DNA from 2 places in the Sporosarcina pasadenensis genome. Region 1 is predicted to be linked to the other one. Evidence: a T-box and tRNA genes for the amino acid it is inferred to sense, from the RefSeq annotation. Region 1 holds a T-box; the other holds one or more tRNA genes.

Region 1 (7,989 bases):
TCATGGATCTTCCGGTCGGCGCAATTGTCGGCACGTCGAGCTTACGCCGTAGTTCCCAGTTGCTTATGCTCCGTCCAGATATTGAAATTAAATGGATCCGCGGAAATATCGATACGCGGCTGAAGAAAATGCAGGATGGTGAATATGATGCCATTCTTCTCGCAGCAGCAGGATTGAAACGGATGGGCTGGAGCGACGATGTCGTTACAGAATATATGTCGATAGAAGACTGCATTCCTGCTATCGGCCAAGGGGCGCTCGCGATTGAATGCCGAAGTGACGATGAGGAACTGCTCGCTGAACTGAAGAAAGTATCCGATGAGAAGACATGGTTGGAAGTAGATACGGAGCGGACATTCCTAGCTGAAATGGACGGCTCTTGCCAAGTGCCGATTGCCGGAATCGCGGAATATGACGGCAAGGAGATCGAATTTACAGGATTCGTAGCTTCTCCGGATGCAAAGCAAGTCTTCAAGAAGACTGTTCGAGGTTCTGATCCGGTTGCTGTCGGCAAATCTGTAGCATCCACTTTGCGTGCTGAAGGGGCTTCAGAAGTGATCGAGAAAGTGAAGGCGGAAATGGATGCCTGAATTGGGTCCGTTGAAAGGGGAAACTGTCATTTTCACAGGGACGCCGAAATCGCTTGAAGTTTTCGATCTCGTCACGCAATACGGTGGTACCCCTTACTCCATGCCGCTTATTCAAGTGAATGAAATTGTGGATCCGACAGATGAAAAAGAATTGAAACGATGTACAGATTTTGATTGGTTGATTTTTACAAGCCAAAGCGCTGTGAAAGCATTCCAGTCCAAAATGGACCGTTTTAACATGACATCGGGACAAATTCCATCCAAAATAGCTGCAGTCGGTACACAGACCGCCGCAGCGTTGGAGAAAATCGGTTTCGCAGTCGAATTCATACCATCCATTTTCAGCGCAGATGTTTTTGTAAAACAATTCAAGCCGACGGAAGACCGTAGACTTCGTGTCCTGTTTATAAAAGGGAACCTTGCCGGCAGTATTATCCGTGAGGAGTTGCCCTTTCAAGTGGAGGAATGGACAGTCTATGAAACAGGTGCAAAAACGGATTCAGTACACTCGATTATTGAGAAGCTGAAAACCGTGAAAAACTGCGCCGTCTTATTCGCCAGCCCTTCAGCTGTCCGCGTCTTCGAGGAAGGCGTAGTTCCGGTTGTTGGGTGGAAGGGTTTTACAATCGGCGCAATCGGACATGTCACTGAAAGGGCGTTGCTTCAGGCAGGCGCCGAAGTGGATGTGAAGCCTGAAGTTTATACTCTTAAGGAACTCGTCATTGCTTTGGCGAGACGAAAGGAAGATATCCAATGACTCAACTACAATTCAGACGTAATCGTCGTCTGCGCAACTCAGCAACAATGCGCTCGATGGTAAGGGAAACAATTTTGCGTAAAGAGGATTTTATTTATCCGATGTTCATTATTGAAGGCGAAAATGTGAAAAATGAAATCAGCTCGATGCCGGGCATTTACCAATTGTCACTTGATCGTCTACTGGAGGAAGTGGAGGAAGTCGTTTCATTAGGCATCCCTTCCGTTATCCTGTTCGGTATCCCATCAGAGAAAGATGCGACTGGAACCGGGGCTTTTGATGATGAAGGTATTGTCCAACGCGCGACGCGTCTCATTAAGGAGAAGCATCCGGAGCTCGTCGTCATTGCTGACACTTGCCTATGTGAGTATACGGACCATGGTCATTGCGGTGTTGTTCATGGATCCGATGTATTGAATGATCCATCACTCGAACTGTTGGCAAAAACCGCAGTTAGCCAAGCAAAAGCGGGTGCTGATATCATTGCACCATCCAATATGATGGACGGCTTCGTCGTTGCTATCAGGCAGGCGCTTGATGAAAAGGGTTTTGAAAATGTTCCGATCATGTCCTACGCGGTGAAATATGCTTCCGCCTACTACGGTCCCTTCCGCGACGCTGCTGAATCGGCTCCGCAGTTTGGAGATCGGAAGACGTATCAGATGGACCCTGCCAATCGGATGGAAGCGCTTCGCGAAGCGGAGTCCGATGTCATGGAAGGCGCAGATTTCCTGATCGTCAAGCCGGCATTGTCCTATTTGGATATTATGCGTGATGTGAAAAACAACGTCCTTCTACCTGTCGTCGCCTATAATGTGAGCGGTGAATATTCGATGGTGAAGGCAGCTGCACAAAACGGCTGGATTAATGAAAAAGAAATCGTGTTGGAAACGTTGACAAGTATGAAACGCGCTGGTGCGGATCTTATTATGACATACCATGCAAAAGACGCAGCGCGTTGGCTGGAGGGAAAATAATTGAATAAAAGTTACGAAAAATCCAAGCAAGCGTTTACGGAAGCAGTGAAGTTAATGCCAGGCGGCGTAAACTCTCCTGTCCGCGCTTTCAAATCGGTCAATATGGATCCGATTTTCATCGAAAGTGGAAAAGGTCCAATCGTTAAAGACATCGATGGCAATGAATACATCGACTATGTCCTTTCATGGGGACCCCTGATTTTAGGCCATGCAGATCCTGATGTCGTAGAAGGCATTAAGAAAGTTGCCGAAACAGGTACAAGCTTCGGAGCACCGACTTTGCTGGAAAATGAACTTGCGAAAATCGTTATTGATCGAGTGCCTTCCATCGAGGTTGTCCGGATGGTTTCATCTGGGACTGAAGCGACAATGAGCGCTTTGCGTTTGGCTCGCGGATATACAGGCCGGAACAAGATTTTGAAATTCGAAGGCTGCTACCATGGCCATGGCGATTCACTTCTTATTAAAGCTGGTTCTGGCGTCGCTACGCTAGGCTTGCCTGATAGCCCTGGTGTTCCCGAAGGAATCGCGAAGAACACGATAACAGTGGCATACAATGATATGGATGGCGTCCGCGCTGCATTCGAGCAGTTCGGCGACGATTTGGCGGGTGTCATCGTAGAACCGGTTGCCGGCAACATGGGAGTAGTCCCGCCGGAGCCAGGTTTCCTTGAGGGATTGCGTGAAATGACCGAGAAAAACGGCACATTGCTCATTTTTGATGAAGTGATGACTGGATTCCGTGTCGATTACAACTGTGCGCAGGGCTATTTTGGAATCACTCCGGACCTCACTTGCCTCGGCAAAGTGATTGGCGGAGGGGTCCCTGTCGGAGCGTACGGCGGAAAACGTGAAATCATGGAAAATGTAGCGCCGGCCGGAACCGTTTACCAGGCGGGTACATTATCCGGAAATCCGCTCGCGATGACAGCAGGGATTGAAACTTTGAAAAAGTTGACTCCAGCTTCTTATGATCATTTCCAGAAGCTCGGTGACCTGCTTGAGGCTGGTTTCCGTGAAGCGGCGACGAAATACAATATCCCGCATACTGTGAACCGTGCCGGCTCCATGATTGGTTTCTTCTTCACAAATGAAAAAGTGTATAATTACGACCAAGCGAAGACGTCCGACTTGGAACTGTTTGCAGAGTACTTCCGCTTGATGGCAGAAGAAGGCATCTTCCTGCCACCATCCCAATTCGAAGGCATGTTCCTTTCCTCTTCCCATACGGAAGAGCATATCGAACAGACGGTACAAGCATTCCACCGTGTCTTCGAAAAATTGGCACGTTAATTTTGGACCACCCATTGTCATTCAATCGACAATGGGTGGTTTTTCTTCTACCTGCTTCACTTCCTGCATATAATGGCAAGTGAATGAAACAGGGGAGGGAAAATGGAATGAAAAAGTTACAGTGGAATATGAAAGAGGTCTTTTATTTCCCGGAGAATGTTGGGGTCCCAAAGGAAGCACGTCTAGTCAAAGTGAAAGCGGGATTCACCGAAAAACGGTCTGAAGATGCGGTCCGGCTTTCAGGAATTTATCATATCGCCGCCAAAGTCGACTTTACAGAGGGGCAACGAAGTGAGTCAATCCCCGCAGATGCAGTCTTTGTCGACGATGTGGAAATGGAAGGGGAAACGGGTTATTTCGAATACGCAGTGCCGTTATATATCGATCTGCCTCCTGAAGTAGAGAATCCATTGCATATCGAAGCGAAAGACATTAAATCCACCTTTGACGGACAAGGATCCTTCACGGTCTCTTGGAATGTGAATTGCATGCATGGGCAGGCATCTGCCGATGAAAATGCCAGTAATGTAAGTGCCAGTAATGAAACTGCAGAGAATGCGACTACAAGTAAAGAAACCTCCAGTAATGAGCCGGAAAGCAAAGAGACAGCTACTCTCGTAGCAAATAAGGAATCGGAAATCGCTAATAAGAAAGTAGAGACAGTAGCAGTTCAAGCTGAGCCAAAAGAAGATGCGCTCGCGGGAAAGCAAGAGCAAGCACAAATGGAGCAAGTCACCGAACCCCGACAGTCTTCCATTGCACAAAAACGAACAGCTGCTTTGCCTGTCCAAGAGCCGCAAGCAACTGCAATGAATGACAGCAGCACATTGATTGGCCAGGATGATATACTGTCATACATTGCATCGTTGCCGGATGAGTGGACGACGACGCGGTTCCGTTCAAATGATATCTTTGTAAAGGAGGAAAGCTAAACCTCCGAGAGCGCATAATAGGAGGAAGTCACCGGTCGTAGGGACGATCAAAAGTCTGATCAGCTGGAAAGCGGCAATAGGGATGATGATGCCTTTGCAATAAAACCTTGTCTTCCGTAACCAAGGGGGCAATAAATAAGGATTATATCCCTTTCTCATCAATACCATCCTTTCATAATATACTTGACGAAATCTCCTCTAATCGAATATAATATTCATAACTGTATAATGATGCATTGATCGGGAAAGTAAGCAGTTTTCATTTATCCAAGAGAGGGCGCCGTCGGTGGGAGGGCCTATAAATGAATTTGCGGAAAGTCACCCGGGAGCAGTTTCCGTGAATTCGAGTAGCGGAAGCCGGTTTGAAACCGTTATTTATTATTGAGGCGCAAATGTTTCTCGTTTGCGTGAATAAAGGTGGTACCACGGATAACTCCTTCGTCCTTTTTGACGAACGGAGTTTTTTTGTATTCACTTTTATTCACAGCTGTATGTGCAAGTAAAGAGGAGGAGTTCATATGTCAACAGAAAACTTGTCAATGCCAACAAAATATGAGCCACAGTCAACTGAAGCGGGCCGTTACGAATGGTGGCTGAAAGGGAAATACTTCGAAGCGCAGCCAGAGAGCGGTAAAGAGCCGTATACTATCGTCATTCCGCCGCCAAACGTCACAGGGAAGCTTCATTTAGGGCATGCTTGGGATACGACATTGCAAGACATTCTTATTCGAATGAAACGGATGCAAGGCTACGACGCCTTATGGCTCCCAGGAATGGACCATGCGGGTATTGCAACACAGGCAAGGGTTGAGGAAAAGCTTCGTGAAGAAGGGAAATCCCGCTACGATCTTGGCCGTGAAAAATTCCTGGAAGAGACGTGGAAGTGGAAAGATGAATACGCTGGCCATATCCGGGAGCAATGGGCGAAACTAGGTCTTGCTCTTGATTACTCAAGAGAGCGTTTCACGTTGGATGAAGGGTTGTCAAAAGCGGTCCGCGAAGTGTTCGTCAAGATGTATGAAAAAGGCTATATTTACCGCGGAGAATATATTATTAACTGGGATCCGGCTACGAAAACGGCGTTATCGGATATCGAAGTTATCCATAAGGATGTTCAGGGTGCATTCTATCATATGCGCTATCCACTAGCAGACGGAACGGGCAGCATTGAAATTGCAACGACACGTCCTGAAACGATGCTCGGAGATACCGCGGTTGCCGTTCACCCGGAAGACGAACGTTATAAGCATTTAATCGGTAAAATGGTTAAGTTGCCGATTGTTGGACGTGAAATTCCGATTGTTGCAGACGATTATGTTGATATGGAATTCGGAAGCGGTGCAGTGAAAATCACGCCAGCACATGACCCGAATGACTTTGAAATCGGTAATCGTCACGACTTGCCTCGTGTACTTGTCATGAATGAAGACGGCAGCATGAACCAACTAGCAGGCAAATACGAAGGGATGGACCGCTTCGAATGCCGGAAAGCGATCGTCAAAGACTTGCAGGAGCTAGGTGTTTTATTCAAAATCGAGGACCACTTGCACTCTGTCGGCCATTCGGAACGGAGTGGAGCCGTTGTTGAGCCGTACTTGTCAACACAATGGTTCGTTAAAATGGCGCCGCTAGCAGAAGAGGCGATCAAACTTCAGCAAACGGAAGGCAAAGTGAACTTTGTACCAGAACGCTTTGAAAAGACGTATTTGAACTGGATGGAAAATATCCATGACTGGTGCATTTCTCGTCAGCTTTGGTGGGGACACCGCATTCCTGCCTGGTACCATAAAGAAACCGGCGAAATCTACGTAGGACACGAAGCACCTCAAGATATCGAAAATTGGAATCAAGAGGAAGATGTACTTGATACATGGTTCTCCTCTGCATTATGGCCGTTTTCGACGATGGGTTGGCCGGATGTTGATAATGAAGAGTTCAAGCGCTATTACCCGACGGATGCACTCGTAACTGGTTACGATATCATATTCTTCTGGGTATCCCGGATGATTTTCCAAGGACTCGAATTCACTGATCAGCGTCCGTTCAAAGATGTGCTCATCCATGGTCTTGTCCGTGCAGAAGATGGACGGAAGATGTCGAAATCACTTGGTAACGGAATAGACCCGATGGAAGTTATCGATAAATACGGTGCAGACGCATTGCGCTACTTCCTAGCAACTGGTTCTTCACCAGGTCAGGACCTTCGTTATTCTACGGAAAAAGTCGAAGCGATTTGGAACTTTGCGAACAAAATTTGGAACGCCTCCCGATTCGCTTTGATGAATATGAATGGAATGACATACGATGAAATCGATCTTACAGGTGAAAAGTCTGTAGCAGATGCATGGATCCTCACACGATTGAATGAAACGATCGAACAAGTGACGAAGCTTGCCGAGAAATATGAATTCGGTGAAGTTGGCCGTGCGCTATACAATTTCATTTGGGATGACTTCTGTGACTGGTATATCGAAATGGCGAAATTGCCGTTGTACGGAGAAGATGAAGCGGCGAAGAAAACGACACGTTCAGTACTCGCTTACGTACTCGACAATACGATGCGTCTCTTGCACCCGTTAATGCCTTTCATTACGGAGGAAATTTGGCAGAACCTTCCGCATGAAGGGGAGTCAATCACAGTGGCGGCATGGCCAGTAGCTGATGCGTCGTTGACGGATACGGCAAAAGCATCTGATATGAAGCTGCTCGTTGACCTCATCCATGCGGTACGTAACATCCGTGCAGAAGTGAATACGCCGATGAGCAAAAAAGTTCCGCTTTACATTGCAGCGAAAGATGAAGCGACTGTTGCCGTGTTGGAATCGAACCGCAACTATATCGAACGTTTCTGTAACCCTGAAACACTCGAAATCGGAGTCGGCATATCGGCACCGGGCAAATCGATGTCAGCTGTCATTACAGGAGCAGAACTATTCCTTCCGCTTGAAGGATTGCTCAATCTTGACGAAGAGATCGAGCGGTTGAAAAAGGAATTGGCGAAATGGGAAGGCGAAGTGAAACGCGTCCAAGGTAAGCTATCGAACGAGCGATTCGTTTCGAAAGCGCCAGAAGCTGTTGTAGAAGAAGAGCGCGCGAAAGAGAAGGATTACTTGGAGAAAAAAGCGGCAGTCGAACGCCGGATTGAGGAATTGAAAGAGATTTAATGCAAACGTGAAAAAGAGTTGGTCCTCCGAAATTGGAGTCGACCAACTCTTTTTTTTATTATTGATGGCAACGCTCATAAATTAGTGCAAGTGATCATAAATTCGCGCAAGTGATCATAAAGCTGTGCAAGTGATCATAAATCCGTGCAAGTGATCATAAACTCGAGTGAGTGATCATAAATTCGTACAAGTGATCATAAACTCGCACAAGTGATTATAAACCCTTCACTTTCTTCTTTACATACTCCATCAATCTCTCAGCAACCGAAAAATCAT
Region 2 (7,989 bases), on a different contig from region 1:
GAAGCCGAACATCTTGAAAAGCTACGGGTAGAATTGTTGACCGCAAAACTTCAGAAGGTTTCTTCCAAACCGTTGAGAGACACAACCGATGAAGAATTAAAAGAACAGCTTAAAATATTACGTTCTATTGTCGAAGGGGGTGTATGATTTGGACATTTACGCAGGATTGAACGAAAACGAAATTCGAGCAGTAAAAGAATTGGCAAACAAAGCCGGACGGACTTACGAAGAAGTTGCGAAAGCCGTCGGCATTTCCGAACGTCAATTGTATCGAATTAGGCAAAAGCCGCAGGTCAAAGCGGCGGTTCGAGAATTAGTGATTCAAGACGTTGAAGACGACCTTCCAGACATTATGCGTTCATTACGAAGCAAGGCAAAACGTGGGGATTTCCGCAGCCAAGAATTGGTCGTCAAAATGACGGGGCTTCTTGTTGAACGTTCCGAAGTGAAGCAAACGATCGAAGATAATCGATTCAAAGGAATGTCCGAAGAAGATATCGACAAAGAGCTTGCGAACATTGAACAACAATTGAAAGTTATTGAAGGTGGGGCGAATTGACGCTTCGCCTTTCCTGATGTTACGGAACAAATATCTACCTGTTTTAGTCGGGAATAAGTACTTTGATTCTTTTAAAAAATCGCAAGTATAGAGATGTTTATACATTAATGACGATTTAAAAAAGAGGTTTATGTAGTATTGCTAAAACAGTACCGAATAGACATAATGGAGGTGTAATTCATTCAACAAAACAGCACATTGTGGAAGTAGATTTAAATTATTGATTACCAAAATATATTCTGTGCTATAAATGTACCAAAATTTCATAAACAAGCAGGTAGATAAGTGTCTAAGAATGGAAGGTGGTTATTAAAATGAAAAAAGAAGAGTTGATCTCTAAAATAGATTTAGCGGTTGTTACAACTATCTTTATTGGTATTAGTTATGCTTTGACCTATTTATTCTATGCTGGAAAATTCTATTTTTATGGTATACCTATTGACTTCTTAGAAGTCGATGCAATAGATGTGTTTTCTACAATGCTTACACTAAGTCCATTGATTATTTACTTATTTTGGGGTGTGAAAGCCGAGCTGAAAAATAGAGATGGAGTTCCAAAAAATGCTTCAAGTATTACTATCAGGTTAAAAAATGTAAAAAAAATGATGGGAAAGATAAAAGCGGATATCGAAATCAATAATATTGAGGCCGATGAATTAGGAAAGTAAATAGCTGAGTTACAAACAAAGTTAAAGGATGATTTAGCTAAAGCAGAATCTGAAGAGACAAGAAGAGAACTGACAAAATATATGGCTATTACAAAAGAAAACGAGGAAAGACTAAAAAACAGAAAGAATCAGTATAAAGAATTCGAAAAAGAATTATTTGATGCCGAAAGATTAATTAATAGAGTGAGAAGGACAAGAATAACAAATATTACTTTACTTGGTACTACATTAAGTTTAATACTTACCGGAATTCTCTTCTTATTTAATGCTCAGTACTATTTTTTTGCATCCAGTATTACAATCCATTTAATATTTTACGTTGGAATTTATTGGTTGAATAGAAAAGAAAAATACGGATTGTTATCTATTTTCATTGTCCTAATTTTAATAACCTATTCAGTAGGCTTGGGTATTAATACTGCATATTCAACTGATAAATATATTACATTTGAAAAAGATAAGAATACTTATGTTGTATTGACTATCTATAAAGATCAATTTTTGTATGTACCTATAAATAAAAAAACAAATAAAATAAAGAAAACCTTTAACATTATTGATATAAAAGATGTTGAAAGCTTTAGTAGGGAATCAATTGGAAGAGTTAAAATGTAATAACTATCACTACATAAGAAATTTCTAAGCTATCGTTCATTTAGGTTCAAAAAACCATGTCTAAAACGCTCTGTTTTTTGAGCGTTTTTCTTCTTCCTTTTACATTTCATGTCCCCTCCTTCTCTCCCGTCAATGCGAAATAATAATCATGAAAAGCAGAGGAATCAAAATGACGTATGACAAATTATTATACGTTCCATCAAGCTATTCTACGGGTACGAGAAAATTCAAAGGTATGCGGACGAGTTTACTGTCTCCAACACTTCAGACGTACAATCAACGGTAAAAATCAATGTTGAAGAATCAATCAACGGTTTATTTGGGCACCGTTTGTTCAATCAATCGAGATAGTTATTGCAAAGTCGATTTTTCTTTACTAACACTTTGAATGAATTTACGGCAGGGATCAATCCCGTCTTTATTGTGTTTTTAATTAAATTGAACAGAACTCTAATATTTGTTAGAGTATTTGTAACGTTATGAAAGGAGAATTGTAGATTGAAAAAACTAAGCGTTTCAATCGGTTCTATTATTATCGGCGGAATGTTTATGGCAGGTTGCAGTGAAGAAGAACCCGTTGCACTTGCGGCAGATGAAGTCATTAACGAAGTCACGGAGGACTTTACGCCACAAACCGGACCATTTTCAAAATATCAGACTGTCACGGAATATATAAAGGGAATTGCGGATAGATGGGTAAATGAAACTATAAAAAGCGAAAATGATGTAATAACGAAGTCGGAGATGGAAGTTGTCAATGACGCATTAGTTTACGCTGATTGGTTTCAAGATGAAATAGCTGAAATGGGGTTAAAGGAAGACTTCGACAAATTGAATTCGGTAGGTAGTTCGATAGTAAATCTTCGAGAAAATGAACCACTTGGGGAACTTCGGGATAAATTTAAGAATCAGATAGGAGAAATCCTTTCACAAATCGAGGGAACGGGCGTTGTGAAGAAGTCCCCGAATTCTCAAATAAAGCATTGGGCTTCGGCTTCGATCGAAATACTTTCCGAACCAATCGAAGCGAATGACGCCGAAGGAATCGCAATGAAGGCACGAAAAGTCTTGGAAGGCTTCCCGAATCATTTGTTGTCCGATGACTACGAAACCGAAGAAGAAAAGATTCATTCGGGAATGTTCCTTCTTGTAAGCGAAATTCTTCACCTTCAATCCTTCGCCGAAAATGACGAAGACGTTGCCGAAGTGCGGGCGAAGTTCAAAGAACTGAAAAAGTATATGGAAGAAGTTGCGGCGGAAGCCGTAGGGAAATCGGAAGCCATGACGAAAGATGAATCACGCCTTGCAAAATTGAAGGAACAAACGGTTGAACATGGTGAATATTCGTCGTTGGAAAACTTCGTGTATGATATTTCGGATGGATTGCAAGAACCATCGATAAAGCGAAGTAAAATCGCAAATCCCGAATATCACCTTGCGTATGTTACCATTCCTTACGTGAATTACTTCGAAGATGAAATCACGGCGTTGGGATTGAACGCAGACTTTGACGAACTTCAATTGTTGGCGGACGATGTTCTTAAAAAAGAATTTGAAGAAGACTTCGATAAACAACACGTGGGAGCGTTCAAGGATAAATTGTCCGACGTTATTAGGAAGATTCACGAAGAATCAAGATTCGATGATATGCCGTCATGGGTTGCGGCTTCGATCGAAATACTTTCCGAACCATTAGGCAAGTTCGATGAAAATACAAAGATAGCCGCATGGAGAGCACGACAAGTCGCATACAGTTTCCCGAATCATAAGCTATCCGAATTTGGCGGCTTGGATTCCGAAGAAGGTAAGATTCATGCGAAAACGCATCTTCTTATGAACGAAATACAATTCAATCATTTCGTCGCCGATAGTGCCAAACACTATGAAACCGTATGGGCGAAGTACGATGAACTGAAACAGTATATGGAAGAAGTTGCGGAAGAATATCAATAATAGAAAGTGAAGGCGGAAGGATTGATTGAAATTGTGGAGATATCTTTTCAATAACGCACCTATGTTTGTTTTCTTGACGGCAATTTCGATCGTTATTGGAGTACTGTTCAATTGGGCATTACTTGTCGATATATCTACAAACGAAAACGCATCGGAACATTGGACGATTATCTTTTTCGACCTAACCTATTTTACAACGGAAGTTGGAAAGATTGCGTTGACCTTCGCAACCATATTGAACTTAACATACTACGGAACCAAAAGTATATTTCGTCCATTAAAAATCGAATAGTATCGATTCGAAGCGTCTATCCTCGCCGGTCGATGTGCTTTAACGATATTAATTGACCCCCTACCGCCCTTCTATCGAAATATAATAGAAATCGAAGAACGATCGAAACATTATCGGCGGGGTGAACGGGTGCAATTCGCCCTATCCCCCGTCAAAATATATCGCAGATAACAGCTTTTTGTTGTTGCAGATAACAGCGCCTATATGCTATAATCGTTATATCGTAATGAATTGACGTTTGACTTGCCGATGACTTTTCGTTGACATGACGGGCTTCGCAAGACTTTCGCTCGTATCAACGAAAGATTCCGTAGCTCAGCTGGGAGAGCGCTACCTTGACAGGGTAGAGGTCGCTGGTTCGAGCCCAGTCGGAATCATTGGGTGCCAAACCCTCGGAAGTATTGTCGGAACAACGATACTTCTCCGAAACAGTCCTATTAGGCCGGATGCCTAGGGGCTGTTTTTTTGTGTTCAAAATTGCACTAACACTTTAGTAGATATGACAGACTCCTGAAGACTAACTAATTGTCACACTTTTCTTTTACGCCTGATGTATGTCCAATCCTCCACAAAACTTCCACATATAATGTATTACTATTCATGAGGGAGGTGTTACATTATGGGTTCAGGTACAGGTGGTTATGGATATGGCAGCAACTTCGTATTAATCGTCGTTCTGTTCATTCTCTTAATTATCGTAGGCGCTTCCTTCTTCCATGGAGGATATTAAGTTGAGATTCACAGTAGCAAAAAACACTCAAAAATTTGAATAAGAGTATTCAGGACAAGTGTTCACTTCGTAATATCGTCTAAACTCCCCCTAAAACAGTATAGATATATTCTATCACCAAAATAATGACTCTTCCCTTCAAAAAGAAAACTTCTTCTCAATAAACAGACCTGGTAGACTTTGCCAGGGTCTGTTTTTAAGGGGGATTTCAAAGAAAAATGAGTAATCCCGCTGGAAAGCCTCTCGAATATGGCTTTCCGCAGGATTATTTTGTAAGCAAGGCATATTATGAAAACTCACCTACAAATTCTTGCTTTGTTGAAGAAGTTTAGATTCCCCAGTTCTTTCCCATTCCTCCACTGTCTCATATGCTTTTTCCGGTGTATATCCTTTTCCTACTAGAACCCCCATTAGAATAAACTCTTGAAGGATATGGGTAGCATTTATTCCCCTCTTAACATCCTCCAATCCTTTATTCACGAGAAACTCCGTGTATCGGACCCAATCATCGGGAGTTTTGCCTGAAACAACGGTCTTCCCATTATGACGACCGTTACCTCGCTCTTCATTCATTGCATCTGCTTTGGTAGGGTGAATAGTTCCAAATGGATGATTAGGCGGGGCATATATCGAATAAAGTTTTAATGGGACATCACCTGTATTTGTTAAGTTATGCCATGTGCCAGCGGGTACAAAGATGGCAGAATCATCATAGACATTTCTTCTAAAGTTTAAATCGCCCTTGCTCTTACCCATTTGGGTAATCCCTTGACCCTGTTCGATACGAAGAAATTGATCGACATCAGGATGTATTTCCAAACCGATATCTTCACCTACACCGAGACTCATTAAAGTAACTTGTAAATGTGTTCCCGTCCATAAAGCGGTTCGATACGTATCGTTTTGCTTAGTTGCTTCGTTAATATTTATGACAAAAGGATTAGGTCCATAATCTTTTAACATTCCTTTATCATTACCATTAATCACGCGGTTACCATGATTTATCCCGTAAGGATAGGTTAAGTAGTTTGAGTCTCTACCGTAGTTATACATTGACGCATTACAACAATTAGGGTTTTGATACAAATACCCGTAAGGATAATAATACATTTTCTCATCCCCTTCTCTGATCTCTATTATCATATGTTGCATGTTTAGAAACGTCCTTACGAATCCTGAACAACTAAAATTAGAATAAACAGCTATTTTTTTTAGAGTAAAACACCAAAAAAGTTTGACAACTTTGTGAACAAGGTCAATAATAGAGAAAAGGGGTGTTGGTAATGGAATCCAAATTTAAGATGTTGAATGCCGTTAAGGTTGTCGGTCTTACAGTGCTAGCAATCGGAATCTCCATTTTCTTGTACGGTTTCTTTGTAAGCGATTACAGCGCAATCACCGGCATCGGAATTGGAACTGTAATGGGAGCTATTTTCATCTTCCTAATGGGGGTCTTCTTTGTCGCAACGGAAGAAATGCTTGAAAAGACGGATAAAGGGATGCGAAGCATTCAATAAAAAAAGAAAGGAGCGCCCATAAAGGCGCTCCTTTCCATTTTATTACATATCCCAAACCAAGATTAACAACGTTCCGAAGATGGTGACGAGCGCGATAGCGATTCCGTAATAAATATTTGCGTAAATCGCCACTTTGTCTTCCGACTCACCAGCATGCATAAATCCGACAAGCTGTACTGCCGCTTGTATGAATGCAGTGGCCAAAAGTATCGTCATCCCTACAGCGAACGACAGATCCAAGAAGTAGACCGTCAGTGCTGCAGCAGTCAGAACTAACGAAAAGACAAATCCCATTACTTGTTTACGCGGGAATAATTCGCTCATTTTACATCATTCCTTTCAAGTAGATGAAGCTGAAGATGAAGATCCAGACAACATCTAAGAAATGCCAGTAAAGCGAGAAGATGAATGATTTATTGGCCGTTTCAGGCGTCAAACCACGTTTTTTCACTTGCATGATGATGAACAATCCCCAGAAGAGACCGAGTGTCACGTGGGCACCGTGCGTCCCTAATGTCGTCAAGAGAATGCCTGTGAATGCACTCACTTGTAGACCAGCACCAACATGGACGTAATGAGTGAACTCATAAATTTCGACACCCAAGAATGACAGACCGAGCAGCAATGTGATCGCAAAGAATGTGATCATCGCATTTTTTCTACCGAGCCGCATTGCGTGAACGCCAAGACCGATTGTAAAGCTACTAGTTAACAGCAAAATCGTTTCAATGAGCACCGGCGTGAGTTCGAAAATCTCCGCACCAGCCGGTCCGTTTCCGATCCGATTCTCCAATGTGAAATAGGTCGCAAAAAGCGTTGCAAACAGCATCACTTCGGCCCCTAGGAAGATCCAGAAACCAAGTATGTTCAATTTATTCTGTTCTGTACCATATTCGAGCGGAAGCGAGTTATCTATTTTCATATGCTAACACCTCGCTATCTTTTTCTGTTGCTTCAATTTCTTTGACGGAAATGTAATGACCGTCGTCTTTTTCAAATGAACGGTGAGCCATGCATGCAAAGATTGCAATCGTCGTAATGATCGCTGGAATCCACATGCTGAATACGAACGAGAAGCCCCAAACAAAGAAGATGCAACTCATAATAAACGGCACTCCACTGTTATTCGGCATATGAATCTTTTCAATATCCCCTTTGAATAAAGGTTGGCCATTTTTCTTATGATCCCAGAATGCTTCGATAGAATCGACATGCGGTGTTCTCGCAAAGTTATACGATTGAACAGGAGTCTGTGTCGCCCATTCAAGCGTACGAGCATTCCACGGATCGGAACTGATATCTCTTGAAGAATGCCGCGTGCTGTAATAAACGTTATAGACGATTAAAGCGAAGCCAATCGCCAAACCAACAGCTCCCACGAAGGAAAGCATGTTCAATGGACCATACCCAGATGCTTCAGAGTACGTGTACATCCGGCGCGCTTGCCCATCCAACCCAGTGAAGAACATCGGGAAGAATGTGACGTTAAAGCCAATTGTGATAAACCAGAATGCCCATTTTCCGATTCGTTCATTGAGCATGAAGCCGAACATTTTCGGCCACCAGTACGTAAGACCGGCCAGCATCGCGAATACGACACCTGGAATGATCGTGTAATGGAAATGCGCGACCAAGAACATCGTATTATGGTATTG

Evidence for each region. A T-box is a leader RNA that pairs with one kind of tRNA and senses whether it is charged. The one in region 1 lies ahead of AB1K89_RS11640 (valine--tRNA ligase), so its partner is inferred to be a tRNA-Val.
Region 2: it has a tRNA-Val gene. The T-box ahead of AB1K89_RS11640 (valine--tRNA ligase) is inferred to sense a tRNA for this amino acid. The anticodon was not compared.

Annotation. Positions count from the first base shown of each region.
Region 1 covers NZ_JBFEGM010000007.1:179,293-187,281, reverse strand. Annotated here, with positions in the region: gene hemC (hydroxymethylbilane synthase) at 1-590, shown strand, start outside; gene AB1K89_RS11665 (uroporphyrinogen-III synthase) at 583-1,347, shown strand; gene hemB (porphobilinogen synthase) at 1,344-2,324, shown strand; gene hemL (glutamate-1-semialdehyde 2,1-aminomutase) at 2,325-3,617, shown strand; gene AB1K89_RS11650 (hypothetical protein) at 3,725-4,549, shown strand; gene AB1K89_RS11645 (hypothetical protein) at 4,517-4,708, opposite strand; T-box leader at 4,777-4,998, shown strand; gene AB1K89_RS11640 (valine--tRNA ligase) at 5,068-7,713, shown strand; gene AB1K89_RS11635 (ATP-grasp domain-containing protein) at 7,928-7,989, opposite strand, start outside.
Region 2 covers NZ_JBFEGM010000001.1:682,570-690,558, forward strand. Annotated here, with positions in the region: gene AB1K89_RS03455 (hypothetical protein) at 1-147, shown strand, start outside; gene AB1K89_RS03460 (phBC6A51 family helix-turn-helix protein) at 149-559, shown strand; gene AB1K89_RS03465 (hypothetical protein) at 874-1,227, shown strand; gene AB1K89_RS03470 (hypothetical protein) at 1,309-1,842, shown strand; gene AB1K89_RS03475 (hypothetical protein) at 2,341-3,795, shown strand; gene AB1K89_RS03480 (hypothetical protein) at 3,821-4,087, shown strand; tRNA gene AB1K89_RS03485 (tRNA-Val) at 4,392-4,464, shown strand; gene AB1K89_RS03490 (YjcZ family sporulation protein) at 4,707-4,817, shown strand; gene AB1K89_RS03495 (cupin domain-containing protein) at 5,118-5,927, opposite strand; gene AB1K89_RS03500 (hypothetical protein) at 6,101-6,334, shown strand; gene qoxD (cytochrome aa3 quinol oxidase subunit IV) at 6,377-6,658, opposite strand; gene qoxC (cytochrome aa3 quinol oxidase subunit III) at 6,660-7,256, opposite strand; gene qoxB (cytochrome aa3 quinol oxidase subunit I) at 7,243-7,989, opposite strand, start outside.